One region of the Burkholderia stabilis genome, then DNA from elsewhere that is predicted to be linked to it. Evidence: riboswitches for the same ligand, from Rfam matches in the RefSeq annotation. Region 1 holds a riboswitch; each other region holds the start of a gene.
What was found. Region 1 has a riboswitch for cobalamin ahead of cobG (precorrin-3B synthase). Riboswitches for the same ligand answer to the same signal wherever they lie in the genome.
Positions count from the first base shown of each region.

Region 2: linked by a shared signal. The riboswitch ahead of BBJ41_RS16520 (FecCD family ABC transporter permease) and the one ahead of cobG (precorrin-3B synthase) in region 1 are both predicted to bind cobalamin.
Region 3: linked by a shared signal. The riboswitch ahead of BBJ41_RS21230 (TonB-dependent receptor domain-containing protein) and the one ahead of cobG (precorrin-3B synthase) in region 1 are both predicted to bind cobalamin.
Region 4: linked by a shared signal. The riboswitch ahead of BBJ41_RS26380 (CbtB domain-containing protein) and the one ahead of cobG (precorrin-3B synthase) in region 1 are both predicted to bind cobalamin.

Region 1 covers NZ_CP016442.1:759,420-766,842, reverse strand. Annotated here, with positions in the region: gene cobJ (precorrin-3B C(17)-methyltransferase) at 1-343, opposite strand, end outside; gene BBJ41_RS03690 (precorrin-2 C(20)-methyltransferase) at 340-1,074, opposite strand; gene BBJ41_RS03685 (precorrin-8X methylmutase) at 1,071-1,697, opposite strand; gene cobG (precorrin-3B synthase) at 1,690-3,081, opposite strand; cobalamin riboswitch at 3,150-3,340, opposite strand; gene BBJ41_RS03675 (bifunctional cobalt-precorrin-7 (C(5))-methyltransferase/cobalt-precorrin-6B (C(15))-methyltransferase) at 3,552-4,805, shown strand; gene BBJ41_RS03670 (cobalt-precorrin-5B (C(1))-methyltransferase) at 4,805-5,893, shown strand; gene BBJ41_RS03665 (cobalt-precorrin-6A reductase) at 5,890-6,621, shown strand; gene cobM (precorrin-4 C(11)-methyltransferase) at 6,665-7,393, shown strand.
Region 2 covers NZ_CP016442.1:3,544,726-3,552,148, reverse strand. Annotated here, with positions in the region: gene cobC (alpha-ribazole phosphatase) at 1-423, opposite strand, end outside; gene BBJ41_RS16535 (adenosylcobinamide-GDP ribazoletransferase) at 408-1,184, opposite strand; gene cobT (nicotinate-nucleotide--dimethylbenzimidazole phosphoribosyltransferase) at 1,174-2,229, opposite strand; gene BBJ41_RS16525 (ABC transporter ATP-binding protein) at 2,282-3,097, opposite strand; partial or broken gene BBJ41_RS16520 (FecCD family ABC transporter permease) at 3,094-4,174, opposite strand; cobalamin riboswitch at 4,377-4,631, opposite strand; gene BBJ41_RS16515 (ATPase) at 4,786-5,136, shown strand; gene BBJ41_RS16510 (cell division protein ZapA) at 5,133-5,447, shown strand; RNA gene ssrS (6S RNA) at 5,528-5,709, shown strand; gene BBJ41_RS16500 (EVE domain-containing protein) at 5,781-6,242, shown strand; gene BBJ41_RS16495 (SIMPL domain-containing protein) at 6,423-7,163, shown strand; gene lgt (prolipoprotein diacylglyceryl transferase) at 7,261-7,423, opposite strand, start outside.
Region 3 covers NZ_CP016443.1:704,889-712,311, reverse strand. Annotated here, with positions in the region: gene BBJ41_RS21230 (TonB-dependent receptor domain-containing protein) at 1-1,730, opposite strand, end outside; cobalamin riboswitch at 2,070-2,262, opposite strand; gene BBJ41_RS21225 (helix-turn-helix domain-containing protein) at 2,372-3,409, opposite strand; gene BBJ41_RS21220 (hypothetical protein) at 3,577-3,921, shown strand; gene BBJ41_RS21215 (Dabb family protein) at 3,911-4,543, shown strand; gene BBJ41_RS21210 (NADP-dependent oxidoreductase) at 4,588-5,580, shown strand; gene BBJ41_RS21205 (SDR family NAD(P)-dependent oxidoreductase) at 5,611-6,486, shown strand; gene BBJ41_RS21200 (SDR family NAD(P)-dependent oxidoreductase) at 6,488-7,312, shown strand; gene BBJ41_RS21195 (hypothetical protein) at 7,354-7,423, opposite strand, start outside.
Region 4 covers NZ_CP016443.1:1,913,362-1,920,784, forward strand. Annotated here, with positions in the region: gene metE (5-methyltetrahydropteroyltriglutamate--homocysteine S-methyltransferase) at 1-1,341, opposite strand, end outside; gene BBJ41_RS26370 (LysR family transcriptional regulator) at 1,470-2,378, shown strand; gene BBJ41_RS26375 (CbtA family protein) at 2,459-3,193, opposite strand; gene BBJ41_RS26380 (CbtB domain-containing protein) at 3,207-3,416, opposite strand; cobalamin riboswitch at 3,450-3,587, opposite strand; gene BBJ41_RS26385 (histidine phosphatase family protein) at 3,642-4,232, shown strand; gene BBJ41_RS26390 (inorganic phosphate transporter) at 4,435-6,027, shown strand; gene BBJ41_RS26395 (2OG-Fe(II) oxygenase) at 6,328-7,071, shown strand.

The DNA of each region.
Region 1 (7,423 bases):
CGGCAATTTCGCGCGCGATCACGTTGACGCCCGTGAGCCCGCCGAGCAGCGGCACGACGGCCGAACCGTCCTCCGCGACCGCGAGCACGGGCGGCTCGACGCCCTTGTCGGCGAGTGCGGGCGCGATGCAGCGGATCACGATGCCGGCCGCGCACAGCGCGACGATCGGCAAGCCGCGCGCATAGAGCTCGCGCAGGTGCGCGCCGAGTTCGTCGAACGGCACGTCGGCCTCGACGCGCGACGCGAGCCCGTGCACGCGGGCGCCCGGATACCGCGCCTGGATGCGCCGCGCGGTGTTGAGCGCGCCCGCGCCGAGAATCACGATCGCGGGCGGGGTCGTCATCCTTGCCATTTTTCCCCCGGCACGACGAGCAGCGAGAAATACGGCGACGCCATCGGATCGACTTCGTCGAGCGGCACGATGCGCTGGCTCGCCATCGTCGCGCGCTCGACGTACAGCGCGCGCTTTGCGAGGCCGAGTTCGTCGAGCACGCGCCGCACCTTGTCGAAATTGCGTCCGAGCTTCATCACGACGGCCGCGTCGGCCTGCGCGAGCCGCGCGCGCAGTTCGTGCTCGGGCAGCACGCCCGACAGCACCGACAGGCTCTGGTTGCGATAGACGAGCGGCTGGCCGAGCACGGCCGTGCCGCCGAGCATCGCGCACACGCCCGGCACGACCTCGGTGTCGTAGCGCGGCGCGAGGCGGTCGTGCAGGTACATGTACGAGCCGTAGAAGAACGGGTCGCCTTCGCAGATCACCGCGACGTCGCGGCCCGCGTCGAGGTGCGCCGCGACGATGTCGGCGGCCGTGTCGTAGAAGTCGGCGATCACCGTCTCATAGCACAGCGGCGGCGGCAGCGCCTCGGTCGTCACCGGATAGACGAGCGGCAGTTGCGTTTGCGTGTCGAGCAGGTGCGCTTCGACGATGCCGTACGCATTTCCTTTCTTGCCTTTCGCGACGAAATACGCGACCACGGGCGCCGCCTGCAGCACGCGCAGCGCCTTGATCGTCATCAGTTCAGGGTCGCCGGGGCCGACGCCGACCCCGAACAGGCGTCCGCGCGCGGTCGTCATTCGACCTCCGTCGCGAGCGCGTTGACCGCGGCGGCGGCCATCGCGCTGCCGCCGCGCCGGCCGAGCAGCGCGACGTACGGCACGCCGCGGCTGTCGGCGTCGAGCATCGCCTTCGATTCGGCCGCGCCGATGAAGCCGACCGGGAACCCGAGGATCAGCGCGGGGCGCGGCGCGCCGGCGTCGATCATGTCGAGCAGATGGAACAGCGCGGTCGGCGCATTGCCGATCACGACGACGCTGCCCGCGAGATGCGGGCGCCACAGTTCGAGTGCGGCGGCCGAGCGCGTGTTGCCGAGATGGCGCGCGAGGTCGGGCACCTCCGGCTCACCGAGCGTGCAGATCACGCGGTTGTCTGCCGGCAGCCGCGCGCGCGTGATGCCTTCGGCGACCATCCTCGCATCGCACAGGATCGGCGCGCCGGCTGCGAGCGCCGCGCGGCCCGCCGCGCCGGCGCCGGCCGAGAAACGCAGGTCGTAGACGACGTCGACCATCCCGCACGCGTGGATCACGCGCACCGCGAGTTTCTCGAGATCGGGCGGAACCTGCGACAGGTCGGCCTCGGCGCGGATCGTCGCGAACGACTGGCGGTAGATCTCCTGCCCGTCGCGAATGTAGTCAAGCATCGGTGGTGTCCTGGCTGTGCCGCGGGTCCGTCAATCGGACTGCGGCCTGGTCAATCGTCAGATGGCGCGCGAGCGGGGCGCCGAGGCCCGCGTCGGTGTCGCGCCGGTAAAGGTCGTAGTGTGCGGGCGCCACCGCGACGAGCGTGTGCGTCGCGGGATGCGGCAGCGCGCAATGGCGCTCGCAGCCGGTCAGGTGCACGTCGACCGGATGGCCGATGCGCGCGGCCAGCGCGAGCGCGTCGTGTTTCGTGTCGGCGCGCGCTTTCGCGCAGCCCGCGCTGCCGGTGCATGCGACGAGCGTGGCGAGCGGATCGGACGACGCGCAAACGAGGCCGAGCGACGCGAGCGCATCGAGCACGACCGGTGCGCGATGGTGCGGCACGCCGTGCACGAACACGCCTTGCCACGGCGTCATCGACAGCGTGCCGTTTCCTTCGGTGTCGGCCAGGTTGGCGAGCCGTTCCAGTTGCGCTGCGTCGAGCCGGCCGAGCGCGAATTGCGCACCGACGCTGCAACGGCTCGCGTCGAGCGACGGGCGCGTGCCGAAGCGCAGCGCCGGATCACTGCGCATGCGCCGCCAACCGGCGAGCGCCGGATCGGCCGCGAGCGGAAAGGGCAGGTAATGCTGCGCACGGTCGAGCAACGCGCGTTCGCCGCAAGTCGTGAGCAGTGCACGCATCCGCGTGACATCGGCCGGCGCCAGATCGAGGAACGCGAGCAGCAGCGCGCGAACGAGCGCGACGCTCTGATCGGGCGATACGTCGACCGAAGCCGGCGTGTCGCCGGGCGCGACCGGCGGGCAGCCGGCCAGCCCGGCCGCGATGCGTACCGCACCGTCGCCGCGGCGCCACGCGGCCAGCCAGATGTCGTGCGGATGATCGAGCGCGGCGACCGATTCGCCGCCGTCGAGCTGGATCGAGAATTTCGGCGACAGCTCGCCACGGCGCGGCTCGCGCGCCAGCATGTCGAGCAGCGGCATCGCGAGCGCGCGGCTGTCGACGAGTGCGGCGGGGTCGTGCCCGGCGAGCGGGCTGAGCATCACGTTACGGACGTCGTCGCTCGCGGCGAGCGCGACTGCATCGGCAGTTGCGTCGACGCGCGGGCCAAGATCCGCATCGAGCAACGCGCGCGTCAGCGCGTCGGTCGCGTCTTCCCGAATGCCGCGCAGCTGAAGATTCGCGCGATTGGTCGCGTCGATCGCACCGGAGCCGTACGCGCGCGCGGCGGCGGCGATCGCGCGCGCCTGGCGCGCATCGAGCCGGCCGCCCGGCAGCTTGATCCGGCACAGCCCGCCATCGGCGGCCGCGACCACGCGCACGAGCCCCGGGCAGGCCGACGGGCGTGCGACGGGCGATGCAGGAATCGAAACGGGGGCGGAACTCAACGGGGTACCGGGGCAGTGTCGCGCCGCGGCCAACGCATCGGTACACCCCGCCCGACGCCGACTGGCACGCACGCACTTTCAGGCCGGCAGGTCTCCTGGCTGACAGGTCGGCGCCGGCTCCCGGCCTTCCCGGTCGAACCAGTGGCATGAGGGGGAGATCGGCTCGCTGTCTACAGTTGCGGGGGCAGCCACAGCGGCGCGCGGTGCGCCCTGTGTTCCCTCTTCGGCCCCGAAGGGCACCGGCGAACGAACGGCCGTAGGATACCCGATTTCGACGGCGCTTCGCGACCGGAAAACGGGTCGGCGCGGGCCACGCGAAACGCGCGGAATGTGCCTCGACGCCGGCGGGCCGGCAGATGAAACGCGGGATGGAACACGGTACCATGCCGTCTTTCGCAATGCGGACGACTGCGCGGGCGTTTTCACGGCCGCACGGCGACACGATGGAACCGAACGATGGGGAAGGATGCATGACGGCGTGGCTGACGGTGGTAGGCATCGGCGACGACGGTTACGCGGGGCTCGGACGCAGCGCGCGCCGCGCGCTGCTCGACGCGACGCTCGTGATCGGCGCGAAGCGGCATCTCGACATGCTGCCCGCGCGGCTGCCGGCCGCGCGCGAAGCGTGGCCGTCGCCGTTCGATCTGGCGGGTGTGCTGGCGCGTCGCCCGTCGCCCGTGTGCGTGCTCGCGAGCGGCGACCCGATGCTGTTCGGCGTCGGCGCGACGCTCGCGCGCGCGCTTTCTCCCGACGAATGGCGCGTGCTGCCCGCGCCGTCGTCGCTGTCGCTCGCGGCCGCGCGGCTCGGCTGGGCGCTGCAGGAGATCGGCGCGGTATCGCTCGTCGGGCGTCCGCTCGCGACACTCGCGCGACACCTGCTGCCGGGCCGGCGGCTGTTCGTTTTGAGCGCCGATGGCCGCACGCCGGCCGTGGTCGCCGCCGAACTCGCCGCGCGCGGCTTCGGGCCGACGCGCATCAGCGTGTTCGAGCATCTCGGCGGCCCGCTCGAGCGGCGTATCGACGGCCTTGCGCAGGACTGGAACGTCGGCGAAACGGCCGCGCTCAACCTGATCGCGCTCGACTGCCAGGCCGGCCCCGACGCGCCGCGCCGCGCACTCACGCCCGGCCTGCCCGACGATGCATACCGTCACGACGGCCAGCTCACCAAGCGCGACCTGCGCGCGATGACGCTCGGGCGTCTCGCGCCCGTGCCCGGCGAGTTGTTGTGGGACGTCGGCGCCGGCAGCGGCTCGATCGGTATCGAGTGGATGCGCGCGCATCCGTCATGCCAGGCAATCGCGATCGAATCGCACGCGGAGCGGCAGCGCTTTATCGAGCACAATCGTGACGCGCTCGGCGTGCCGGGCCTGCAACTCGTTGCGGGCCGTGCGCCCGATGCGCTGGCGGGGCTCGCCGCGCCGGACGCGATCTTCATCGGCGGCGGTGCGACGGCGGCCGGCGTGCTCGACGCCTGCTGGGCGTCGTTGAAGCCCGGCGGCCGGCTCGTCGCGAACGCGGTCACGCTGCAGGGCGAGATGGCGCTCGCCGCGTGGCGCGATGCGCACGGCGGCACGCTCACGCGCGTGTCGCTCGCGCATGCCGAGCCGCTCGGCCGCTTCGACACGTGGCGGCAGCCGTTGCCGGTCACGCTGTACGACGTGCGCAAGCCCGACGCGGCCGGGCCGGCGAACGTGGCGAACGCGGTGAACATGACGGACGCGTGATGCGCGACGAAACCCCCGAACAGCCCGCGCCGCTGCGCTTCGGCTACACGACCGGCAGCTGCGCGACCGCGACGTCGCTCGCGGCCGCGCGCCTGCTGCTCGCGGGCCGCGCGGACGACGCGGTCGAAATCGTGTTGCCGAAGGGGCAGCACGTGATGATGCGCCTCGAGTTCTGCCGCACCACGGCCGGCGGCGCCGAAGCCGGCACGATCAAGGATGCCGGCGACGATCCGGACGTCACGCACGGCGCGCTGGTCTTCGCGCGCGTCGCGCTCGCGGCGGCGCCCGGCGTGCGCTTTCATGCGGGGCCGGGCGTCGGCACGGTCACGCGCGCGGGACTGACGCTGCCGGTCGGCGAACCAGCGATCAACCCGGTGCCGCGCCAGATGATGACGATGCATCTCGACGCGCTCGCAGCGGAGCAGGGTTACGCGGGCGGCTTCGACGTGACGATCGGCGTCGAAGGCGGCGAAGCGCTCGCGCTGAAGACGATGAACCCGCGCCTGGGCATCGTCGGCGGGTTGTCGATCCTCGGCACGACCGGCATCGTGCGGCCGTTCTCGTGCTCGGCCTATATCGCGTCGATCCATCAGGGCATCGACGTCGCGCGCGCCAACGGCGTCTCCCATATCGCCGCGTGCACGGGCAACGCGAGCGAGGACGCGATGCGCGCGCACTACCGCCTGCCTGACATGGCGCTGATCGAGATGGGCGATTTCGCGGGCGCGGTGCTCAAGCACCTGCGCCGCGCGCCTGTCGCGCGCCTGTCGATGTGCGGCGGCTTCGGCAAGCTCAGCAAGCTCGCGGCCGGCCATCTCGACCTGCACAGCCGTCATTCGAGCATCGACCTGCCGCTGCTCGCGCAATGGGGCGCCGAAGCGGGCGCGAGCGACGCGCTGCAGGCCGCGATGCGCGCCGCGAACACGAGCCAGGAAGCGCTGAAGCTCGCGCACGCCGACGGCGTGCCGCTCGGCGATCTCGTCTGCGCGCACGCGCTGCGCGTCGCGCGCGACATCGTGCCGTCGTCGGTCGCCGTCGAGATGTTCGCGATCGACCGGCAGGGCCGCTTCGTCGGGGAAGCGCGATGAGCGCGCGCATCCTGCTGCTCGGCGGCACCGGCGACGCGCTGAAAATCGCGCGCGCGCTCGGCCCGCATCACGTCTACAGCCTGGCCGGCCTCGGCAAGGTGCCCGACGACCTGCGCTGCGACGTGCGCGTCGGCGGGTTCGGCGGCGCCGCCGGATTGGCCGCGTATCTGCGCGATGCGGGCATCGGCCTCGTGATCGATGCGACGCATCCGTATGCCGCGCAAATCAGCGCGAACGCGGCCGCCGCAGCGCGCGACGCCGGCGTGCCGCTGTGGGCGCTGCGCCGCGCGCCGTGGCAACCGCAACCCGGCGACGACTGGCGGATGGTCGACGAATGGGCCGGCATCGAGGCCGCGCTTGCGCCGTTCAGCCGGCCGCTTTTTACGCTGGGCCGCGAGCCGCTCGCGCATCTCGACGCGATCCCGCCGCACCAGTTCTGGCTCGTGCGCTGCCTCGACGCGCATCCCGGCAATGCGCGCGCGCAGATCCTCGCCGCGCGCGGGCCGTTCACGCTCGACGGCGAGCGCGCGCTGTTCGCGCTGACGGGCATCGACGTCGTCGTCAGCAAGAACAGCGGCGGTGCGGCCACCGAGGCCAAGCTCGACGTCGCGCGCGAACGCCGGCTGCCGGTCGTGATGCTGCGCCGGCCGCCGCTGCCCGAGCCCGACCGCGCGTTCGACTCGGCCGCAGCGCTGCTCGACGCGCTCGATCCGGCCGCGCGCGCATGACGCTGCGCGGCCGGTCATCCAATGAATTGACGGAGATTTTTCGATGACGGTGTATTTCATCGGCGCGGGCCCCGGCGACCCCGAGCTGATCACGGTGAAGGGCCAGCGCCTCGTGCGCACGTGCCCGGTAATCCTGTACGCGGGCTCGCTGGTGCCGGCGGCCGTGCTCGACGGCCATCGCGCAGAGCAGGTCGTCAATACGGCAGAACTCGACCTCGACGCGATCGTCGCGTTGCTCGCCGGCGCGCATGCGAAAGGGCAGGACGTCGCGCGCGTGCATTCGGGCGACCCGTCGCTGTACGGCGCGATCGGCGAACAGATCCGCCGGCTGAAGACGCTCGGGATTCCATACGAAATCGTGCCGGGCGTAACGGCCACCGCCGCATGCGCGGCGACGCTCGGCGTCGAGCTGACGCTGCCCGGCGTCGCGCAGACGGTGATCCTCACGCGCTTCGCGGGCAAGACGACGATGCCCGAAGGCGAAGCGCTTGGCTCGCTCGCCGCGCATCGCGCGACGCTCGCGATCCATCTCGGCGTGCGTCATCTCGCGCGCATCGTCGACGAGGTGCTGCCGCATTACGGCGCCGATTGTCCGGTCGCGGTGATCTATCGCGCGAGCTGGCCTGACGAAGAACGCGTGACCGGCACGCTCGCCGACATCGTCGGCAAGGTACAGGGCACGCAGATCGAACGCACCGCGCTGATCCTGATCGGGCGCGTGCTCGATGCCGAAGGATTCGCGGATTCGACGCTGTACGCGAGCGCAGGCTGATCACGCGCGCGGATCGGCGATCGCGGACAT
Region 2 (7,423 bases), 1.1 Mb from region 1:
TTGCGGCCCGTCGAATTGCGCCACCGCATCGGCCCGCTGCACGACACGCGCGGCGAACTGCACAACGCTTTCGCCGCCATGCGCGCATGCATGCATCAGGTCGGCCGCCCACGCATCGAGCGCCGCGCGGTCGATATCGTCCCAGCGCTGCATTTCCCACGCGCCGAAATCCATTTCCTGCCAGCCTGCGTCGCGACGCAGCGGCACGTCGAACGCTCTTGCGAGCCGCTCGGCGACCGACGCGCATCGCGTCAGCGGGCTCGTCCACAATTGTTCGGGCGGCGGCGCACCGAGCGCCGACAGATGCGCATGCACGGCATCCGCGCCGGCATCGGCCGTTGCGGCGAGCGGCACGTCGCTGCGCCCATAGCAAACGCCCGGCTCGACGCCCACGGCCGGATGACGGATCAGGACGATGTCCATCCGAGCACCACGAGATAGATCGCCAGTTCACTCAGTTGCTGCGCGAAGCCGAGACAGTCGCCCGTATAACCGCCGATCCGCTTCACGAAATAGCGTGCCGCCCACGCGCGCACGAGCACGAGCGCGACGCATGCAGCGATGCCCGCGCGCCAGTCGGGCCAGAACAGCCACGGCAATCCGAACAGCGCCGCGACACACGCCGCGCGCGCGCCCATTCGTTGCGCGACCGGCTTCGCCTTGCCTTCGGGCCGCACATAGTCGAGCGACATCAGCAGGCTCACGGCCGCCGCGCGGCTCGCCGCGTGCGCGGCAATCATCGTCCATGCGGCGCGCAGCGGCGGCATCGCCGCGAGCGCCTGCCACTTCAGGCCGAGCGCGATCACGAGCGCGACCGCGCCGAACGTGCCGATCCGCGAGTCGTGCATGATGCGCAGCACGTCGTCGCGCGTGTAGGCGCCGCCGAACGCATCGCAACTGTCGGCAAGACCGTCTTCGTGGAATGCGCCGGTCGCGAGCAGCGTCGCGGCCATCGACAGCCCGACCGCGATCGACGCGGGCAGCACGCGCAACGCGGCGAGATAGACGAGCGCGCCCCACGCGCCGACGCACGCCCCGACGAGCGGGAAATAGCGCGCGGCCTGGTCGAGATCGCCGGCCGCGTAGCCGATCGCACGCGGCACGGGCACACGTGTGAAATAACCGAGCGCGACGAAGAAGTAGCGCAGCTCGGCACGCACGCCGCGCGCGCGATCAGGCGTCACGATTGTCGACGCCGGCGGACTCGAAGCTCGCCATCTCGCTGAGGAACGCAGCCGCCGCGCGCACGAGCGGCAGCGCGAGCGCCGCGCCCGTGCCTTCGCCGAGCCGCAGGTCGAGCGCGAGCAGCGGCTTCGCGCCGAAATGCTCGAGCATGCGCCGGTGCCCGGCCTCGTGCGACGTATGCGAGAACACGCAGTAGTCGCGCACGCCGGGCGCGATGCGCTCGGCGACGAGCAGTGCGGCCGTCGCGATGAAGCCGTCGACGAGGATCGTCATCCGCTCGCTCGCGGCCGCGAGATACGCACCCGTCATCATCGCGATCTCGAAGCCGCCGAACGTCGCGAGCACGTCGAGCGGCGCGATCGCGTGCGAATGCTTGACGAGCGCGCGGCCGAGCACCGCGCGCTTGTGCGCGAGGCCCTGGTCGTCGAGGCCCGTGCCGCGCCCGACGCAGGCGTCGACCGGCACGCTGAGCAGGCGGCTCATCAGGCACGCGGCCGACGACGTGTTCGCGATCCCCATCTCGCCGAAACCGATCACGTTCGTGCCGAGCGATGCGTGCAGGCGCACGCGCGCCGCGCCGGCCGCAAGCGCCGTCATCGCTTCGTCGCGCGTCATCGCCGGCTCCGCCGCGAAGTTGCGCGTGCCGCGCGCGACCGGCAGCGATACCAGCCGGTCGGACAGCGGCAGCGGCGACGCGACGCCCGCATCGACGATCTCGAGCACGCTCTGCGCGACGCCCGCGAACGCGTTGATCGCCGCGCCGCCGGCCAGGAAGTTCGCGACCATCTGCGCGGTCACGGCTTGCGGATAAGGACTCACGCCCTCGGCCGCGATCCCGTGATCGCCGGCGAACACGATCATCACGGGACGCTGCACGACGGGCTGCTCGGTGTGCTGGATCAGGCCGATCTGCAACGCGACCGCCTCGAGCTGGCCGAGGCTGCCGGGCGGCTTGGTCTTGTGGTCGATCACGTGCTGCAGGCGCTTGCGCAGCGCTTCGTCGAGCGGCGCGATCGCGGGCGGGAAGTGGGTCGGAGTCGTCATCGGGAAGCCGTGTCGTGGGCGCGGCGTGTGCCGCGCATCGGAAAGGGAAAGGTCATTGTCGCTCGGGCCACGCGGGCAGCAGCGCGTCGCGGCCGTTTTCGCGGATCAGCACCAGCGGATAACCGAACGCGTCGCTCGCGCGCTCGGGTGTCAATACGTCGTGCACGGGGCCGGCCCACGCTTGGCCGCGGCCGTCGAGCAACAGCGCGTGCGTCGCGAAACGCCGCGCGAGATTCAGGTCGTGGCACGAGAACAGCACGGTGCGCGGTCCGGCGTCGAGCCATGCGGCCAGCGCGGTCAGGCAATCGATCTGGTGATGCAGGTCGAGATGCGCGAGCGGCTCGTCGAGCAGCATCAGCGGCGCGTCCTGGCACAGCGTCGCGGCCAGCGCGACGCGCTGCCGCTCGCCGCCCGACAGCGACAGCACGTCGCGCGACGCGAGCGCGGTCAGGCCGAACGTCGCGAGCGCATCGCGCGCGGCCGCGCGATCGCCGTCGCGCTCCCAGCCCCAGCCACCGAGATACGGAAAGCGGTTGAGCAGCACCGTGTCGAATACGGTCGCGCTGAACGCGTCGTGCAGTTGCTGCGGCATCAGCGCGCGGCGCTGCGCGAGCGGCGCGGGCAACCATGCGCCGAGCGGCCGGCCGTCGATCTCGACCCGGCCGCCGGCCGGCGGCTGCAGCCCCGCGAGCGTCGCGAGCAGCGTCGTCTTGCCCGCACCGTTCGGCCCCGCGACGCACCAGATCTCGCCGGGGCGGAACGCGTGCGTAAAACCGTCGAGCAGCGTGCGTTCGCCGGCCTTCAGCGTCAGGTCGACGGTCGCGTAGATCATGTCGCCGTCGGTGGCGTGCCGTGCGGCATCCGTCATCGCATCGGCCTCCTCAACAACATCCACAGGAACACCGGCACGCCGATCAACGCCGTCATCACGCCGACCGGCAGTTGCGCGGGGGCGATCGCGGTGCGCGCAAGCAGGTCGGCCGCCATCACGCCACCGCCGCCCGCGAGCATCGCGGCCGGCAGCAGCATCCGCTGGTCGTTGCCGAATGCGAGCCGCAACGCGTGCGGCACGACGAGACCGACGAAGCCGATCGTGCCGGCCGTCGTCACCGCAGCCGCGGCAGCCAGCGACGCGACGAGATAGATCCGCACGCGCAGGCGCGCGACGGGTACGCCGAGCGCAAGTGCCGTCGCATCGCCGCGCAGCAGCACGTTCAGTTGCGGCGCGGCCGGCAGCGCGATGCATGCGGCCAGCAGCAGCGCCCCCCATGCGAACCATGGCGCGGTCACGCCGTTCAGGTCGCCGGTCAGCCAGAAGATGATCCCGCGCAGCCGCGCATCGGGCGCGAGCGACAGCAGTAGCGTGACGAGCGCCCCCCCACCCCGCGGCGATCACGACGCCGGTGAGCAGCAGCCGCGGTGACGCGTCGCGCGACTCGCCACGCCACAGCTCGCGGCGCGCGAGGCCGAGCACGAGCGCGACCGACACGAGCGAACCGGCGAACGCCGATGCGTCGACGAGCCACCATGCGCCGCCCGCGATCATCGCGACGAGCGCGAAGCCGGCCGCGCCGCCTGACACGCCGAGCACGTACGGATCGGCGAGCGGATTGCGCAGCAACACCTGCAGCAACGCGCCGGCCAGCGCGAGCAGCGCGCCGCACGCGAAGCCTGCGAGCGCGCGCGGCAGGCGCAGCGTACGAACGATATCGGCGAACAGCGCGTCGCCGCCATGCGGCACGAGCGATGCGAGCGCCTGCCACGGCGACATCGGCACGCTGCCGATCGACAACGACGCGACGAACAGTAACGCGACCACGGCGGCCAGCGCGGCCCAGATCGCGGCGGCGCGCGCGGCGCTCATGCTGCCCTCCGCCGGGTGGGCGACGCGCCGCGCACCGGCCGGCTACAGCGGCCGGCCGGGCGCGACATCGGCGCGGTGCGGCGTGTCGTAGGCATAACCAAGCTCGTGGTCCTTGTCGGTCAGAGGGTCGATGGGCGCGTCAACCGTCCGGCGGTCGCCCGGTTCGAGCGCATCACCAAGATGGCAGAAATCGGCGCCGCCGACGATTGGGGTCAGCATCGAAGAAGATCCCGTGAAGCACTGCGCACCCCGCTTCCCCGCAGGCCACGCGTCACGAAGCCCGTGCGGGCTCCCCGCCTCGGCCGGTATCCGGGCTGGCGGCGTACCGGCTCGCCTTCCCGCGCTAAAAACGCGCAGTGGCCCGTGCCCGCCTGCAAGACCTGCACGCGGAGCACGCCTGAGCCGGCCTGCGTCATGCGACGCGGCCGCTTACCGTTGCGGGGGCAGCGCAGGTTGGCGGCCTTCTGGCGAAGCCCGCGCCCTGCTTCCCGTTTAACCGCGCGTTCCACGCGCGAGCACCGAGGCGGCGCCAGTTTAGGAGCCGGTCGCGCGAGCGTCAAGGAAGCGCCCGGACACGCACGGGACGCGTCCATTCGCGGCAAGAAGCAGGGGTGTTACGACTGGAAACGTTACAGATGTCGGATTGCGCGTTATTCCGCGCTAAAATGCTGGGTCTTTAGAGGACGCAGCAAATGCTCAACGAACTCGAAACCTTATCTCAAAATATTGGCCGTCTGATTTCGCTGAACAAGCGCTATCACTCGGAACGGCTCGCGCTCGAGGAGCAGGTCGCGCAATTGCGCGCGGAAGCGGACACGGTCCGCGCGGAACTCGCGGAACTGCGCGACGAACGCAATGCGCTCGCAGCCGAGCGCGACACGCTGTCGGCGAAAATCGACGACGCACAGGTGAAACTGAACGCGATTCTCGAAAAGCTTCCACGCTCGAAAAGCGCGGAGCAAGCCGACAACCAGCTCGACCTGCTGGACGGGCAGGCGCGTACGGATGGCGATGACGCGGCCAGCCACGGAGAACATGCATGAGCACCAAGCAGATCGAAGTCTCGATTCTCGGTCAGCCCTATCGTCTCGCCTGTTCGGCCGAGACCGAAGCGGCGCTGCTCGAAGCGGTCGCGCGCGTCGATGCCGAGATGTCGAAAATCCGCTCGAACAGCTCGGTACGCGGCACCGATCGCATCGCGGTCATGGCAGCGCTGTCGCTCGCATCGGAATTGCTGCGGCTGCAAACGAGCGTGCGGCACGGTGAAGCATTTCCGGCGGAGGAAATCCGTCGTACAATGCACCAGATGAACGAACAGCTCGGCGCGGTGCTCGCACAGCACGAGACGCAGTAACGTTTGATCGATGCGTCGATTCCCCTTGATCTCGGCGATCAACGGTGGTCAAATTGGCGCATCGAAATACAGTTCAGTCAGCTTCCCTGCCTGGTTCGCCAAGGTCATATATTCCTTGAACCAATGCCATGTGCACGGTTGCGGAAATTTGTAGCACGGGCGCGCGCGTCACTCTGTCTGATGTACCCGAAGTGCTGCTAACTGCGACCAATTCTGAACCTCAGGTTCAGGATGCCGGCCTAGCGGCCAAGGCGGGGGCCTATCCAACGGCATCGGGCACGTCCCGATGCCGTTTCCTTTTGTAGCAGCCTCTTTCTGCGTCGATCACGATCCATGCAATACTGGCTGATGAAGTCCGAACCGGACGAAGCAAGCATCGACGATCTCGCCAACGCACCGCAGCGCTCGCTGCCGTGGACTGGCGTGCGGAACTATCAGGCGCGCAATTTCATGCGCGACACGATGAAGATCGGCGACGGCGTGCTGTTCTATCACTCGAGCTGCCCCGAGCCGGGCATCGCGGGCCTCGCCGAAGTATCGTCTACGCCCTACCCCGATCCCACGCAGTTCGATCCGAAAAGCCCCTATTACGACCCGAAATCGACGCAGGAAACGCCGCGCTGGCTGCTCGTCGACGTGCGCTTCGTGAAAAAGGCGCCGCTCGTGCCGCTCGCCGCACTGCGCGAACACGACGAACTCGCCGACATGCGCGTGCTCGCACGCGGCAACCGGCTGTCGATCACGCCCGTGACGCGCGCCGAATGGCGGTTCATCACCGAAAAGCTGATGAAGTAAGCACGCGCCAAAGGTCAAATCTGGTCAGCAGGCGCCGCACGCACGGAACTCAAGGGTCTTTCACGTGGCCTAAGCAACCGCTGTCGGCCGATCGGGCCGGCTGTCGTTTTTTTGTCGCGCGGTACGCCCGCGTCGCGCACGCGTGATCCGCGTGTGCGCCCTCGCACAAGGAGTCCAACAATGACCAAGAAATCCGCACTCGCGCTGTCGCTTGCACTCGCCGCCGCCGTTCCCGTCGCGCTGACGCTTGCGTCGCCCGCCGCGCACGCGCAGACTGCAAACCCGCACTTTCCGGAGCCGGCCGGCGTACTGTCGCTTTCGTCGCAGGCCAGCGCCGACGTGCCGCAGGACATCATCCACATCACGCTGTTCTACGAGCAACAGGCAAAGGACCCGGGCAGCCTGACGTCCGCGTTGAACCAGCGCGCCGATGCGGCACTGTCGCAGGCGAAGGGCGTATCGGGCGTCACCGCGCACACGGGTGCGTTCTCCGTGTATCCGAGCACCGATCGCGACGGGAAGATCTCCGCATGGCGCGGCCGCACCGAGGTCGCGCTCGAATCGCGCGATTTCGCCGCGGCATCGAAGCTGGCGGGCCAGTTGTCGAACCTGATGCAGGTTGCCAACGTCGAGTTCTCGCTGTCGCCCGAAGCACAGCGCACGGCCGAGCAGAAGCTCACCACCGAGGCGATCAAGTCGTTCCGCGCGCGCGCGGACGAAGCGGCGAAAGCATTCGGCTACAGCAGCTACACGATCCGCGACGTGAACGTCGGCAGCGGCCGCAACGTGCAGCCGTACACGCGCATGATGGCGATGGCCGCGGCGCCGATGGACAGCGCGAAGATGAGCGCGCCGATCGCCGTCGAAGGCGGCAAGGCCACCGTGTCGGTCACGGTCAACGGTTCGGTGCAGATGAAGTAACGCGCATCGCGCGGCAGTCGAATACGAAAACGCCGGCCCTCGGGCCGGCGTTTTTCATTTGCTTGCGTGTTGCCGATGCGCGCGCATCGGCATCGCATCATGCAGCCGCATTCGCGTTCGTCGCGCGGCGGCGATACGCCCACACCATCAGCGCAACGCCCGCGAGGATCATCGGCAGCGACAGCCACTGCCCCATCGACAGGCCGAGCGCGAGCAGGCCGAGGAAATCGTCGGGTTCACGCGCGAACTCGACCGTGAAG
Region 3 (7,423 bases), on a different replicon from region 1:
CCGCCGTAGAGCAGCGACGCGCCCGTGCTCAGCGCGTGCAGGTGCAGTTCGTCCCACGTGTGATCGACGTTGAGGCTGACCGTCTGGCGCGGCCGGCGGTTGAGCCAGGTCTGGTTGGTCTCGTCCTGCGGATTCAGGATGCCGATCGCGAGGCTCACCGGCGTCGAGCGGCCGATCGTGCCCTTGTACGACAGGTCGATGCCGCGAATATGCGAACGGCCAATGTTCATCGGCGAGAACGTCGCGGGGTTGTACGCGATCAGGTTGTTGACCCGCGTGTCGTAGATCGCGGCGGAGAACGTGCCGTACGACGTATTCGCGTCGATCGCGGCCTCGACCGACGTGTTGCGTTCGGGGCTGAGGTTCGGATTGCCGTAGCCGGGGTAGTACAGGTCGTTGAACGTCGGCAGGCGGAACGCGTTGCCGTACGACACGCGCGCCGTGTAGACCGGCGTGATCGCCCACGACAGCGCGGCATTGCCGGTGTTCACCGACTGCCCGGCAATGATCTCGTGACGCCCCGCGAGGAACATCGTCACGCTGCCGAGCGTCGCCGACTGATGCAGCGAGAACGCGGAATCGTTGCGCGTCGGCACGCCGGCGGGAATGTCGAACGGCAGGAACGCCTGTTCGCGCGTGAAGTCGTAGGCCAGCTTCGTCTCGCCCGACAGCGGCAGGCCGAACAGGTGGAACCCGTGTTCCTGGTGGGTCAGCGACGTCGACGTGCTGATGCGCTGCGAATTGATCTGGTCGGTCGCAAGGGTCGGGTCGTTCGCGTAGATGAAGGCGCGGTCGTTCGAATAGCCGAACGACTGGGCGAACTGCGTGTCGGGCGTGATGTCGAGACGGAACGCGATGCCGGCCGTCAGTTGATGATCGAGCTGACGGTTCGCATAGCCGATGTTGTCGTAGGACAGATCGGACCGGTGATACAGCGCGAACGTCGAGATCGACCAGTTGTCGCGCGCGTAGCCGAGGCGCGCATCGAGATCCTGTGCGTGATACGGATTGCGGCCGGCTTCGTGCGCGTAGAAGAACGGGCGCGTCGCATCGATGCCGGCCGTGTTGTAGTCGTGCAGGCCGAGCGAGTAGGTGAGCCCGCCGAGCGCGGCCAGCGGCCCCGTCGACGGCACCGTGCCCGACGTGCGCAACTGCGTGTCGAAGGTCTTGTTCGACCCGCCGCCGAACGACACCGTGGTCTGGTTCGGTTGATTGCTGGCGCGGCGCGAGAAGAGCTGCACGACGCCGCCCATCGCATTGGCGCCGAACGACGCGGCGGCCGGCCCCGAGATCACTTCGACGCGCTCGAACGCTTCGGTCGGCAGATCGGCCCACGGCGCGATGCCGGTGGTCGACGAGCCGATCCGGATGCCGTCGATGAACACGGCGACCTGGCTGGCCGACGAGCCGCGGATGCTGACCGACGCGGACGAGCCGGGGCCGCCGTTCTGCGAGACGGTGACGCCCGGCAGCGTCGCGAGCGCCTGCGTGATGCTCGGGTCGCCGGGCGACAGCCGGTCGAGATCCTCGCGCGTGAGCACCTGCGTCGACGCATAACGACCGTCGAACGATTCGGGCAGGCGCCGCGTGTCGGTCACGCTGATCGTCGGCAGGTCGGCGCTTTCCGCGGGCCGGGCGGCCTGCGGGAGCGCGGTGTCGCCGGCAGCATGGGCGATCGGGGCAAGCAGCGCGCTGGCGGCGGACGTGGCAAGAAGGTAACGAATGTTCATGAGGCAGCGGGAATAAGCGTGTTGCGTGTACGGCGATCGTGAGCGAATCGGGGGCCGGGCCGGCCAGTTCCGGGCGGGCGTCATGGCGTGGCGGGACAAGGCGGCCGGCTGCCGGCGGTGTCGGTGCGGCGCATGCCGGGCGACGCAAGCGCCATAAACGGCCGCGCGGACGCGGGCTGGCCACGCATGCCGACGGCGTGTCGGTGCGACGCTTTCTGAGCGAAAGCGGATTCGGAAACGATGGACATCTGAAGGGTCCTGAGGTCGGGCCGTCCATGCAACGGGCGACCGCCAATGGCGGTGCTTGGCGCGCCGGGACACCCCGCCCGGTGCGGCTGCTTGGACCTCGGGTCGATGGCAGGTCTCCTGGCTCGCGGGTCGTCATTCGCGCCGGCCTTCCCGGTTTCCCAGTGGCACGCAGTGGCACGCATTCGCCGCTCACAGTTGCGGGGGCAGCCGCAGATTCGAGGCGCTGCCTCTCCTGCGTTCCCTTTTGATCCCGTCTCCGGGAACCATCAGCGCGCAAGCGTAATGGCGCGGGCTCCGGCGCGTCAATTGTCCGGTTGCGCAGGGATGCGAAAAAACGTCATTGCCCGGCGGAAACTTTCCAAACCCTTTCTTTCATGCGCCGGCGCCGCGTTTCATGTCTGACGAAACACCGGGATCGACGGCGGGGGATCGCGCCTGAACCGGCTCGGCGCGACACCCGTCCAGCGCACGAACGCACGCCGGAACGCTTCCTCGCCGCCGAACCCGAGATGTGCGGCCACGCGTGCGACCGGCCAGTCCGTGTCGCGCAGGCATCGTCGCGCGGCGTCGGCCACGCATTGCTCGCGCAACGCGTGATAACCGCTGCCTTCCGCCGCGAGCCGCCGCCGCAGCGTCGCCTCGCTGACGCCGAGCCACGCGGCCAGCTCCACGAGCGCCGGCAGCGCCTGTGCGTGCGCGAGCGCCGCATCGAGAAAGCCGCGCACCTGCTGCGTCCACGACACGACGGCTGGCGCCGCATCGATCAGACGAAACGGGAAATCGACGAGGAACGCGTCGAGTTCGGCCGGCTGGCGGATCACGCGGCATTCGAGCCGCGCCGCATCGAACGCGAAGCCGTAGGTTTTCCGGCCGACGTCGACCGGCGCGTTGAACAGACCGAGCAGCGGCACCGCGTCGTCGCGGCGCGGATGGCCGAGCCACACGTCGATTGGCCGCAGCGGCTGCCCGATCAGCCAGCCGAACAGTTGCAGATAGCAGAACAGGCCCGTCAGGTCGACGAGGCACGCGGCCGGGCTGCGCGTGCGGCGCAGCGAGTCCATCCGGAACGTCGCGCGTCCGTCGCGCACCGCGAGCGACAGCATGCCGGCGCGTGGCGTCAGCATGTCGCAGAAGTCGCGCGCGCAGCGGATCGCGTCGGCGAGCGTCGCGCAGCTCAGCAGGCAGCGGCACATCAGGTCGACTTCCTGCTTGCGCATCGGCGGGTGGCCGTCGCCGCGCGCGACCTGCGCTTCGAGCCGCTCGATCGCGTCGCGGTAGAGCGCAACGAAACCGCCGGCCGTCGGCGCATCGTGCGGCGCCTGCGTATCGCGTCCGGCCGGCGCCGCGCCGCTGCGCGTGAGTTCGCTCAGCAGGCGCGCGCCGAAACCCGGCAGGACGCGGCCGTTTTGGGGCATTGCGCGCGGTTTCATGTTGTCTCCCGTTCTGATCGTTGCGACAGGGGCCGGTGAGCGGGCCGGTAGGGGTGTGCGAACCGTCGCCACGCAAGAATGCTATCGACGCCGGCCGCCTTCGGCCTCGCCGGAACGGCGTAGGCCGGCAACGCATCCCGCCATGAACGACCACGGACGACACGCGAATGATCCAGATCGTAGATGAAATCACGCTCGCTCCCGAGCGCATTCCCGACGTGCTCGCGCTGCTGCGCGACCGCTACTTGCCGGGCCATGCGGCGCGCGGGCTGACGGCGGCCGGCCGCTGGGTGTCGCCGCCGGTCGCGGTGCCGGGGCAGCCGAGCACGCTGTGGCTGACCTGGCACGTCGACGATGCGCCGTCCTATTACCGGATGCGCGCGCTGACCGATGGCGACGTGGTCGCGTTCTGGATGGCGGTCGACGGGCTGTGCGACGCGCGCCGACGCCATGTGATGACGGACGCCGACGCGCCGTTGCCTGCCCTGAAGGAGGCCGGCCATGCGGCATGACACGGCGCAGGTATTCGTTTCGGTGGATCGCGATGCGCATGCGATCGAACATGCATTGTGCGAGGCCGCGCGTGCGCTGCCCGGCGCGAGACGTGTGACGCTCGCGCGCAATCAGGAAGGTAGCTGGGGCGCGGGCGACTACACGCTCGACGTGTTGCGCGATGCGCCCGTGGTCGATCCTGCCACGGATTTCGCCACGCTGGCTCGGCTGCCGGGCATCGCACGCATCGACGGCGCCGTTTGTCGCCCGATCGGCGGCGGCCTGCGCGAACCCGGGTTGCACGACGGCGTGTGGCGCACGCTGATGCTGCGCACGCGGCCGCAGGCCAGCGAAACGCAAGTCGCCGCGCTCGAAAGCGAGTTGCTGCAGATGCCCGCATTCATGCCCGGCATCCGCAACTGGCGACTGAGCCGGATCGAGACGCCGGGTGCCTGGACGCACGTGTGGCAGCAGGAATTCGCGCACGTCGGCGATCTGCTCGGCGAATACCTGATGCATCCGTATCACTGGGGCTGGGTCGACCGCCGGTTCGACGCCGAAAGCCCCGACTGGACGGTCGACGCGATCTCGCATGCGTTCTGTCCGCTCGCATCGAGCCTGCTGGCCGATACGGCGACGTGACGCACGGCGCGCACCCCACCCACAAAAAAACTGGAGACACGAAGATGCGAGCCCTTTTGATCGACCGCGTCGGCCATTCCGACGCATTGCGGCTGGCCGACGTTTCGGCGCCGAAGCCGGGCCCCGGCGACGTGCTGATCCGCGTCGCGTATGCGGGCGTCAATCCCGCCGACTGGAAATGCCGGGAAGGTTATCTCGGCGCGTTCATGCAGTACACGTTTCCGTTCGTGATCGGTTTCGATGCGGCGGGCGTGGTCGAGGCGGTCGGCGACGGCGTCGACGGTTTCGCGCCCGGCATGCGCGTGTTCGCGCAGACCGATGTCGGCGCGGGGCGCTGGGGCGCGTATGCCGAATACGTCGCGGTGCGCCACGACTCGGTCGTGCGGCTGCCCGACGCGGTGAGCTTCGCGGAAGCGGCGGCCACGCCGACGCCCGCGCTGGCCGCGTGGGCCGGCCTGTTCGACGACGGCGGGCTGCGCGCCGGGCAGACCGTGCTGGTGCACGGCGGCGCGGGCGCGGTCGGCACGTTCGCGATCCAGCTCGCGGCCCAGGCCGGCGCGCGCGTCGCGGCGACGTGTTCGGCGCGCAATCTCGACACGGTCGAATCGTTGGGTGCGGAGGCCGCCATCGACTATCGCGCACCGGACATCGCCGCTGCGGTGCATGCCTGGGCGCCCGGCGGCGTCGATCTCGTGCTCGACGCGGTCGGCGGCGACACGCTGCCCGGCGCGCTCGACCTGCTCGCGCCGGGCGGCACGCTCGTGAACATCATGACGCTCGCGGCCGGCGATGCCGAGCGGCTGGCCGCGACGGGCGCCGACGCCGCGCGGCGCGGGCTGCGCACCGCGATGACCTACAGCCGGATGCCGAGCGGCCACACGCTCGCATCGATTGCCGAACGGCTCGGCCGGCGCGAGTTGCGCGTGCCGCGTTTCGACAGTTTCCCGCTCGAACAGGCGGCCCGGGCGCTCGATCTCGTTCAAACGGGCGAGGCGAAAACCAAGCTCGTGCTGCACGTTGCGGATATCGCGGGCTGAACGGCTCGCATCAAAATTTCTGGAGACATCATGACCGACACCCGAACCGCGATCCTCGCGGGCAAGTGCGCACTCGTGACCGGCGCGAGCCGCGGCATCGGCCGCGCGATCGCGCAGCGCCTCGCATCCGAAGGCGCGACCGTCGTCGTCACCGCACGCAGCCTCACGCAATCGGCCGGCACCGCCGGCACGCTCGCCGAAACGGTTGCACTGATCGAACAGGCCGGCGGCCGGGCCATCGCGCTCGCGGCCGACCTGTCGAACGCGGCCGAGCGCGACGCACTCGTCGGGCGCGCGGCCGACGCGGCCGGCGGCCTCGACATCCTCGTGAACAATGCAGGCGTGGCCGATTACGCGTGCGTCGACGCGATGCCGATGACGATGTTCGACACGACGATCGAACACTATCTGCGCATTCCGTTCGCGCTGGCCCAGGCCGCGATCCCGCTGATGCGCGCGCGCGGCGCCGGCTGGATCGTGAACGTCGGCTCGGTGACGGCGCTGGCGCCGCTGCGGCCGTTCGATGATTTCTCGCGCGCGGGCGGCGCGACCGTCTATGCGGCGGTGAAGGCCGCGCTGTCGCGCTTCACGCAGGGGCTCGCGGCCGAACTCGAAGCCGACGGCATCGCGGTGAATCTCGTCGCGCCGAGCACGGCGATCCGCACGCCGGGCGCGGCGCGCTACATCCCCGAAGGCTATCCGACCGAGGACGTCGCGTATCTCGCCGAAACCGCGCTCGCGCTGTGCAGCCTGCCGGCGCGCGAACGCACGGGCCTCGTCACGCACAGCCTGCATTTCCCGCTCGCACAGCGCCTTGCCGTGCGTTCGCTCGACGGCCGCACGCCGCTGCCGCCGCCGGTGATCCCCGACTACGCACATCCCCACATCGACCCGACAGGATTCTGATATGACGAAATCGATTCGCTTCGACGGCGGCACCGCCGTGATTACCGGCGCGGCCAGCGGCATCGGCAGCGGGCTCGCGCGCCACGCGGCCGCGCTCGGCATGCGCGTCGTGCTGGCCGATCTCGACCCGGCGAAGCTCGACGCGTTCGCCGCAACGCTCGATACCGACGTGCTGTGCGTGCCGACCGACGTGAGCCGGCCGGAAGCCGTCGACGCGCTCGCGGAAGCCGCATGGCAACGCTTCGGCGGCGTCGACCTGCTGTTCAACAATGCGGGCGTGATGGCGACCGGCTTCAGCTGGGAAATCACGCCGGAGCGCTTCGAGCGCAGCTTCGCGATCAACGTGCACGGCGTGCTGAACGGGATTCGCAGCTTCGTGCCGCGCATGCTCGAGCGCAACGTGCCGGCGCGCGTCGTGAACACCGCATCGGTCGGTGGGTTCCTGCCGAGCCCGCTGATGTCGCCTTATTCGGCGACCAAATTCGCGGTCGTCGCGCTGACCGAATCGCTGTACGGCGAACTGAAGATGCTCGGCGCGCCGGTGGGCGTGTCGCTGCTCGCGCCGGGGCCCGTGCAGTCGGGCATCTTCAACGATCCGTTCGGCGCTGCGCACGACCGGCCCGAAGTGCGCGGCTTCGTCGACACGATGCGCTCGATGCTGAACGCGCACGGGCTCACGCCCGACGCGTTCGCCGAGCGTGTGTTCGACGGCATCCGCGAAGGGCGTTACTGGCTGATTCCGCAACCGGAGACGATCGACGGCGCGCTGCAGCGGCGCACCGACGACATCCTCGCCGCGCGCGATCCGTCGCTGCCGTCGTTCTGACGATGACGGCCGGTCGCGGCAGCCGCGACCGGCGCGCGTCGTTACATGTGCGTGCCGGCGTGCGTGCGGCCGCTCGGGTCGCCGCCGCGATCGGGCGGCGTATTGTTCTGA
Region 4 (7,423 bases), on a different replicon from region 1:
GGCGGTCTGCGGGAACGAGCCGATCGTCGTCGTCGGGAAGGCCGGCAGGTTCAGTCGCGCCGACTGCTTCGGCGCGCGCTGCGTGTACGGGCTCGCGCGGTTGCCGAGCGGCGCGTCGATGCGCGCGATAGCCGCCTTCACCGCCGGGTTGTTCACGCGCGGCGAGCGGCGGCGCGAGTCGATCGCGGCGGCGTTCGCGGCGAGCGCGTCGGCCACCTTGCCGCGGCCTTCGTTCAGTGCCGCCGCGAGCACCTTCAATTCGTCGAGCTTCTGCAGCGCGAACGCGAGCCACGAACGGATCTCCGCATCGAGCTTCTCCTCGCTCGCGAGATCGACCGGCACGTGCAGCAGCGAGCACGACGGGGCGAGCCACAGGCGATCGCCGAGTTGCTTCGCGAGCGGTTCGAGCCAGTCGAGCGTCGCGTTCAGGTCCGTCTTCCAGATGTTGCGGCCGTTGATCGCGCCCACCGACAGCACGCGCTCGGCCGGCAGTTCACGCACCAGCGCGTGCACTTCGTCGCGCGCGTTGATCGCGTCGACATGCAGGCCGTCGACCGGCAGCGAGCTTGCGAGCGTCAGGTTGTCCTGAAGCTGGCCGAAGTACGTCGCGAGCAGCAGCTTGATGCGGCGCGTCTCCAGCGCCGCATACGCGGTGCGGAATGCCTGGCGCCATTCGGCGTCGAGTTCGGTCACGAGGATCGGTTCGTCGATCTGCACCCACTCGACGCCTTGCGCGGTCAGCGTGTCGAGCAGCGCGCCGTACACCGGCAGCAGCTTCGGCAGCAGCGCGAGGCGATCCGAATCGTCCTTCGACTTGCCGAGCCACAGGTACGTCACCGGGCCGATGATCACCGGTTTAGCGTTCACGCCCTGCACCTTCGCCTCGGCCAGTTGCTGCAGCAGGCGCGACGGGTCGAGCGAGAAATTCGTGTCGGCGTGGAATTCCGGGACGATGTAGTGGTAGTTCGTGTCGAACCACTTCGTCATTTCACCGGCCGCGACGCCGCCGCAGCACGCCGCATGCTCTTCCGCGGACTGCGCCGAGCGGCCGCGCGCGACGCGGAAATAGTTGTCGAGCGCATCGCCGTGGAAGTCCTGCACGCGCTTCGGCAGGTTGCCGAGCGTGAAGCTCATGTCGAGCACCTGGTCGTAGAACGCGAAATCGCCGATCGGCGCGAGATCCAGGCCACGCTGATCGTTCCAGTGACGCGCGCGCAGGTCCGCGCCGAGCGCCTTCAGTTCGTCGCGCGACGATTCGCCTTTCCAGTAGCGTTCGAGACCGAACTTGAGTTCGCGCTTCGCGCCGATGCGCGGGAAACCGAGGTTGTGTGTCGTGACCATGAGGCTGCCGTCCAGAAAGAAATTGAAGATCCGGCAGCCATCATAGGGATTTCAAACCATGAAATAAAATGGCATTATTTCATTCATCCATTAAATTTGTTCATGCATCTGTTGCGCGAGCGATATCCATGCTGGAACGATTCCATCTCGTCGTCATTCGTGAAGTCGAGCGCCAGGGCTCGCTGACCGCGGCCGCCAATGCGCTGCACCTCACGCAATCGGCGCTCAGCCATACCGTCAGGAAAATCGAGCAGCAGCTCGGCACGCCGATCTGGGACCGGGAAGGGCGCGGCCTGCGGCTCACGCAAGGCGGGCAGTATCTGCTGAAGCTCGCGAACCGGCTGCTGCCGCAGTTCGAGCTCGCCGAGGAGCGGATGAAGCAGTACGCGAAAGGCGAGCGCGGCACGCTGCGTATCGGGATGGAGTGCCACCCGTGCTACCAGTGGCTGCTGAAGGTCGTGTCGCCGTACCTGTCACGCTGGCCCGACGTCGACGTGGACGTGAAGCAGCGTTTCCAGTTCGGCGGCATCGGCGCGCTGTTCGGCTATGACATCGACGTACTCGTGACGCCCGACCCGCTGAACAAGCCGGGCCTGCGTTTCGATCCCGTGTTCGACTACGAGCAGGTGCTGGTGGTCGCGGATGCACACCGCCTCGCGAATGCCGACTACGTGACGCCCGAGCAGCTGATCGACGAAATCCTGATCACCTATCCGGTCGAAACCGACCGGCTCGACATCTACAACCAGTTCCTGACGCCGGCCGGCATCGTGCCAAGGCGGCACAAGTCGATCGAGACGACCGACATCATGCTGCAGATGGTGGCGAGCGGGCGCGGCGTGGCCGCGCTGCCGAGATGGCTTGCCGACGAATACGCGGACCGGATGCCGGTCGTGCCGGTCAAGCTCGGCAAGAAGGGAATCGCGAAGCAGATCTTCCTCGGCATCCGCGAAGCGGATGCGTCGATCGACTATCTGGCCGCGTTCGTCGCGCTGGCGCGCGAATCGACGTGGAGCGCGCCGCGCATGCTGCGTTAGGGCTCAGGCCCTGTTCACGCGAATATCGGGCTTGCGATCGGCGTGAACGGGCCCCCGGGTGCACCCGTTTGCAATACGCGTCAGGCGGCGTGCATGCCGATGCGTTCGCCGCGCTCGACCCACGCGCCGAACAACAGGCCGATCGTCGTCCACATGATCACCTGCATGCCGATGGCCGCGACGCGAAACTTCCACAGCAAGGCAGCCGGGAACGCGGCCGGCACTTCGTTGATCGACGGCAGCCCGAGCTGCACCGCCGCGATGATCGCGACGAACACGAGGCCCGCCACGATCGACGCGTTCCATTGGCCGAGCTTCGCGAGCAGATGGCGGCGCACGCTGACCGAGAACACCATCGTCGCGATCGAGATCGCGATCATCAGGAAGAACAGGCCCGTGCGATAGCCGATCGTGTCGGGGTCGCCAACCGACGGCGGATTGGCCGGGTACTTGATGTTCGGCACGATCACGAGCGCGACGAACGCCGCGAGCGCGAGCCACGCGGCCAGCGGCCGCGCCGGGAGGCGGCTGCCTCGTCCGTAGGCAAACGCGAAGACCAGCGAAAACAACCCGCCGAATGCCGCGCCGTAGGTCACGACACCCGTCAGCAGGCCGAGGCCGGCCTGCGTGTGGCGGCTGACCAGCTCGACCTCGTGATCGTGCCCGTGCTCGTCGCTCTTGGCGGCATCGCGCTGTTCTTCGAAGGAAATTGCCTGATCGACTTGCGGTTCGCCGACGATTTTCGCGAAACCGAACGTGAGGAGGCCCGCGGCGATGCCTGCGAGCATCCCGCGCATGAGCAGCTTTCCGACCATCGTGTTCTCCGCGTCAGTGGCAGGGAAAGCCGAGCAGATGGCGGCCGTCGTGGACGAATTCGTGGACGTACATGCCCGGCACGAGCGACGTCGCGCCTTGTTCCGCGCCGACGAAATAGAGTGCGAGCAGCAGGATCAGGCCGACGAATACGGCCCACGGCAACAGCTCACGTACGGGGATGGGTGCCGGCACGACGACCGGCTTCAGCACTGCTTCGCTCATGGATGCACCTCAGGGGAATCGCGCCCCGACAAATGTTGGATGGGTACGAAGGCAGGTCTGGCTTCCGGGATCGTGATTACCCGGTTACAGTGGCGCGACCGCACCGGATTTGCACCGGCTTCCGCGCTTCGTATCGAGCGGATTGTACGCGCGAACGTCCGCGTATTGAAGAAGTGATGGCCCGCGGACGACCGCCCGTCCGCTCCGGCTCTCCCGACAACCGACATGACCCTCCATGCCTCGTTGCGCCTGATTGCACACGCGTCGACCCGCGCGATGCGCACCGGCACGTTTCCCGACGACGATCCGCTCGACGCACGCGGGCTCGCCGAAGCCGCCGCGCTGCGCGATCGGTGGACGCACGCGGCCGGCGCGCTCGTGCGGTGCAGCCCTGCCCGCTGTGCGCGGCAGACCGCCGATGCACTCGGCCTGCACGCCGAAGCCGACGACCCGCTTCGCGACATCGACTACCGCAACTGGCGAGGCAAGCGGCTGCACGATCTCGCACGCGACGTGCCGGACGCACTGGGCGCATGGATCTGCGATCCGTCCGCGTCGCCGCACGGCGGCGAATCGTTCGAAGCCGCCGCTCGCCGTGTCGGCGCATGGCTGAACGCGCTGCCGCCCGGCCGCGACGTCGTCGCGATCACGCATGCGCCGATCGTTCGCGCGGCCGTCGCGCACGTGATGAGGATGGATCTCGATGCTGCGGCGCGCATCGACGTCGCACCGCTGTCGTGCACGATGTTCGTCGCGTCGCCGCATGGATGGACGTTGGCCACGACGCACGACGATCGGCGCGACGTCGATGCGTAAGCGTGTGGAATTGCGCGTGGAATTGCCGCCCCGGCATGCGCGATATGGATGACAAAGCGGCCGGTGTTTCACGACGCGAACGAATATCGTCCCTCGCCTTACATCACTGTAAGACGCGCCGTTCGTCATCCCGACTGTCATCAAACTGACTGCTAGCCGCGGCTAGGATCGGACGCGACTCCCCCACGAGAAGACGCCCGTCATGAATCAACCTGCTTCGTCCACCGCGAACGATCGGGGCTCCGTCGAGCGCACCCGGCAGCTCGGCTATGCCGTGTTCCTGCTGGTGCTCGCGATCGGCGCCGTCTACATCGCCACGCACCTGATCGACGATCTGTCGCCGATGCGCGAAGGGTCGCTGTTCCCGTACCTGATGCTCGGCGCCGCGCTGGTGATCGCGCTCGGCTTCGAATTCGTCAACGGCTTCCACGACACCGCGAACGCGGTCGCCACCGTGATCTACACGCACTCGCTGACGCCGAACGTGGCGGTGATCTGGTCCGGCATGTGGAACTTCCTCGGCGTGATGGTTTCGAGCGGCGCCGTCGCGTTCGGCATCCTGCAGTTGCTGCCGGTCGAGCTGATCCTGCAGGTCGGCAGCGGCTCCGGCTTCGCGATGGTGTTTGCGCTGCTGATCGCGGCGATCGTCTGGAACCTCGCGACCTGGTATTTCGGGTTGCCGTCGTCGAGCTCGCATACGCTGATCGGGTCGATCATCGGCGTCGGGCTGATGAACCAGCTGATGCACGGGCCGTCCGGCACGAGCGGCGTCGACTGGGGCCAGGCGCTGGGCGTCGGCAAGTCGCTGCTGCTCTCGCCGATCGTGGGCTTCCTGTGCGCGTCGCTGCTGCTGCTCGTGCTGAAAGCCCTCGTGCGGATTCCCGAGCTGTACAAGGAGCCGCCGAAGGACCAGCCGCCGCCGTTCTGGATTCGCTGCCTGCTGATCCTGACCTGCACGGGCGTGTCGTTCGCGCACGGTTCGAACGACGGGCAGAAAGGGATGGGCCTCATCATGCTGATCCTGATCGGCACGGTGCCGGCCGCGTACGCCCTGAACAAGGCCGTCACGCCGGCCGAGTCGCAGACCTTCGTCGCCGTCGCGAATCAGGCGGCCGCGACGTTCGCGAAGTATACGAACGGCGTCGCGCCGTCGGCGAACCCGCGCGCCGACGTCGAACACTACGTGCAGCATCGCGAACTGACGCCTGCGGTGCTGCCGGCCGTGCAGCAGCTGTCCACGTCGCTCGCAACTGCCGTGGGTTCGTCGGGCTCGATGGCCGCCGTGCCGCAGCGCGACGTCGACAACGTGCGCAACACGATGTATCTGGTGTCCGAAGCGATTCGCCTGATCGAGAAGTCGGGGCAGCCCGCGTTCGCCGCCGACGACAAGCTCGCGATCGACAACTATCGCAAGCAGCTCGATCACGCGACCAAGTTCATTCCGACGTGGGTGAAGGTTGCCGTCGCGATCGCACTGGGCCTCGGCACGATGGTCGGCTGGAAACGGATCGTCGTGACCGTCGGCGAGAAAATCGGCAAGCAGCATCTGACGTACGGACAGGGCGCATCGGCCGAACTCGTCGCGATGCTGACGATCGGCGCCGCCGACATGTACGGGCTGCCCGTGTCGACGACGCACGTGCTGTCGTCGGGCGTCGCGGGCACGATGGCGGCAAACGGGTCGGGGCTGCAATGGAGCACGGTGCGCAGCCTCGTGCTCGCGTGGGTGCTGACGTTGCCGGCGTCGATCGCGCTTGCGGCAGGGCTTTACTGGTTGTTCCGGTCGCTGGCTTGATCGGGGATACGGTGGGCGGCCGATGCTGGTCGGTCGCCTGCCGTAGAGCATTCTTCGGTCGTCTCTCTGTCTCTTCGCCTCTTCGCTTCTCCTTCCCGACACGTCGCCGAATTCGGCGTGCCCGTGTCACATCACGAGCGTGCGGCCTCCCCCTTTCCGAATTGAAGCGCAAGATCTGGAGCGCGCCTGTACACGGAGATCGCTAGACTCGGTTCATCACTTTCATCGTGGATTCAACCGCGCGCAATGCGTCCAGAGCATGCCGTGCGGCGCCACATTGCTGACGAACGAGGTACGCCCGTGAACATCGCCGACCTGCAACCTGCCGTCGACTCGCTGGACATCGCACAACGCGTCGACGCGATCGACTGGACAACCGTCGATGCCGATCTCGATCGCTACGGATGCGCGCGCGTACCGGGCCTGATCGCGGCAAGCGAGTGCGACGCGCTCGCATCGCTTTATCCGCGCGATGCGCTCTATCGTTCACGCGTCGTGATGGCGCGGCACGGATTCGGGCGCGGCGAATACAAGTATTTCGCGTACCCGCTGCCGGCGCTCGTCGCCGGGTTGCGTACAACGCTCTACCCGCATCTCGCGCCGATCGCGAATCGCTGGAACAAGGCACTCGGGATCGACGTCCGCTATCCGACGGAGCACGCGCCCTTCCTCGATCGCTGCCACGCGGCCGGACAGGTACGCCCGACGCCGCTGATCCTTCAATACGGCCCCGACGACTACAACTGCCTCCATCAGGATCTGTATGGCGAGCATGTCTTTCCGCTTCAGGTCGCCATCCTGCTGTCGGCGCCGGGCCGCGATTTCACGGGCGGGGAGTTCGTGTTGACGGAACAGCGGCCGCGCATGCAGTCGCGTGCGGAAGTGGTGCCGCTGACGCAAGGTGACGCGGTGATCTTCGCCGTGCACGGCAGGCCGGTGCAGGGAACGCGCGGCGTCTATCGCGTCAACCTGCGCCACGGCGTCAGCCGGATCCGGAGCGGCCATCGCCACACGGTCGGCATCATCTTCCATGACGCGCAGTGACGGGAATCGGAGTGAGCGCGGCGCTATCGCGCCGTTCTTCGTGCGGATGGGTTCACACAGGAAACGCCCCGCGTCTGTCAAACCAATCGCGCGTCATCTATTGGGGCGCATCACGGTAGGACATCAGCTGTCGCACCGTTCCGCATGCGGATGAGTCCACGCAGGAAACACCCCTCGCCTGTCGAGCCAATCGCATGTCATCGCTCGAGGCGCATCACGACACGACGTTAGCTATCGCGTCGCTCATGATACGGATGAGCTCACGCAAGAAACCCTGCGCCTGTCGAGCCAATCGCGCGTCATTGCCCGGGACGCATCACGGCCGGACATCAGCTGTCGCGCCATTCCTCAT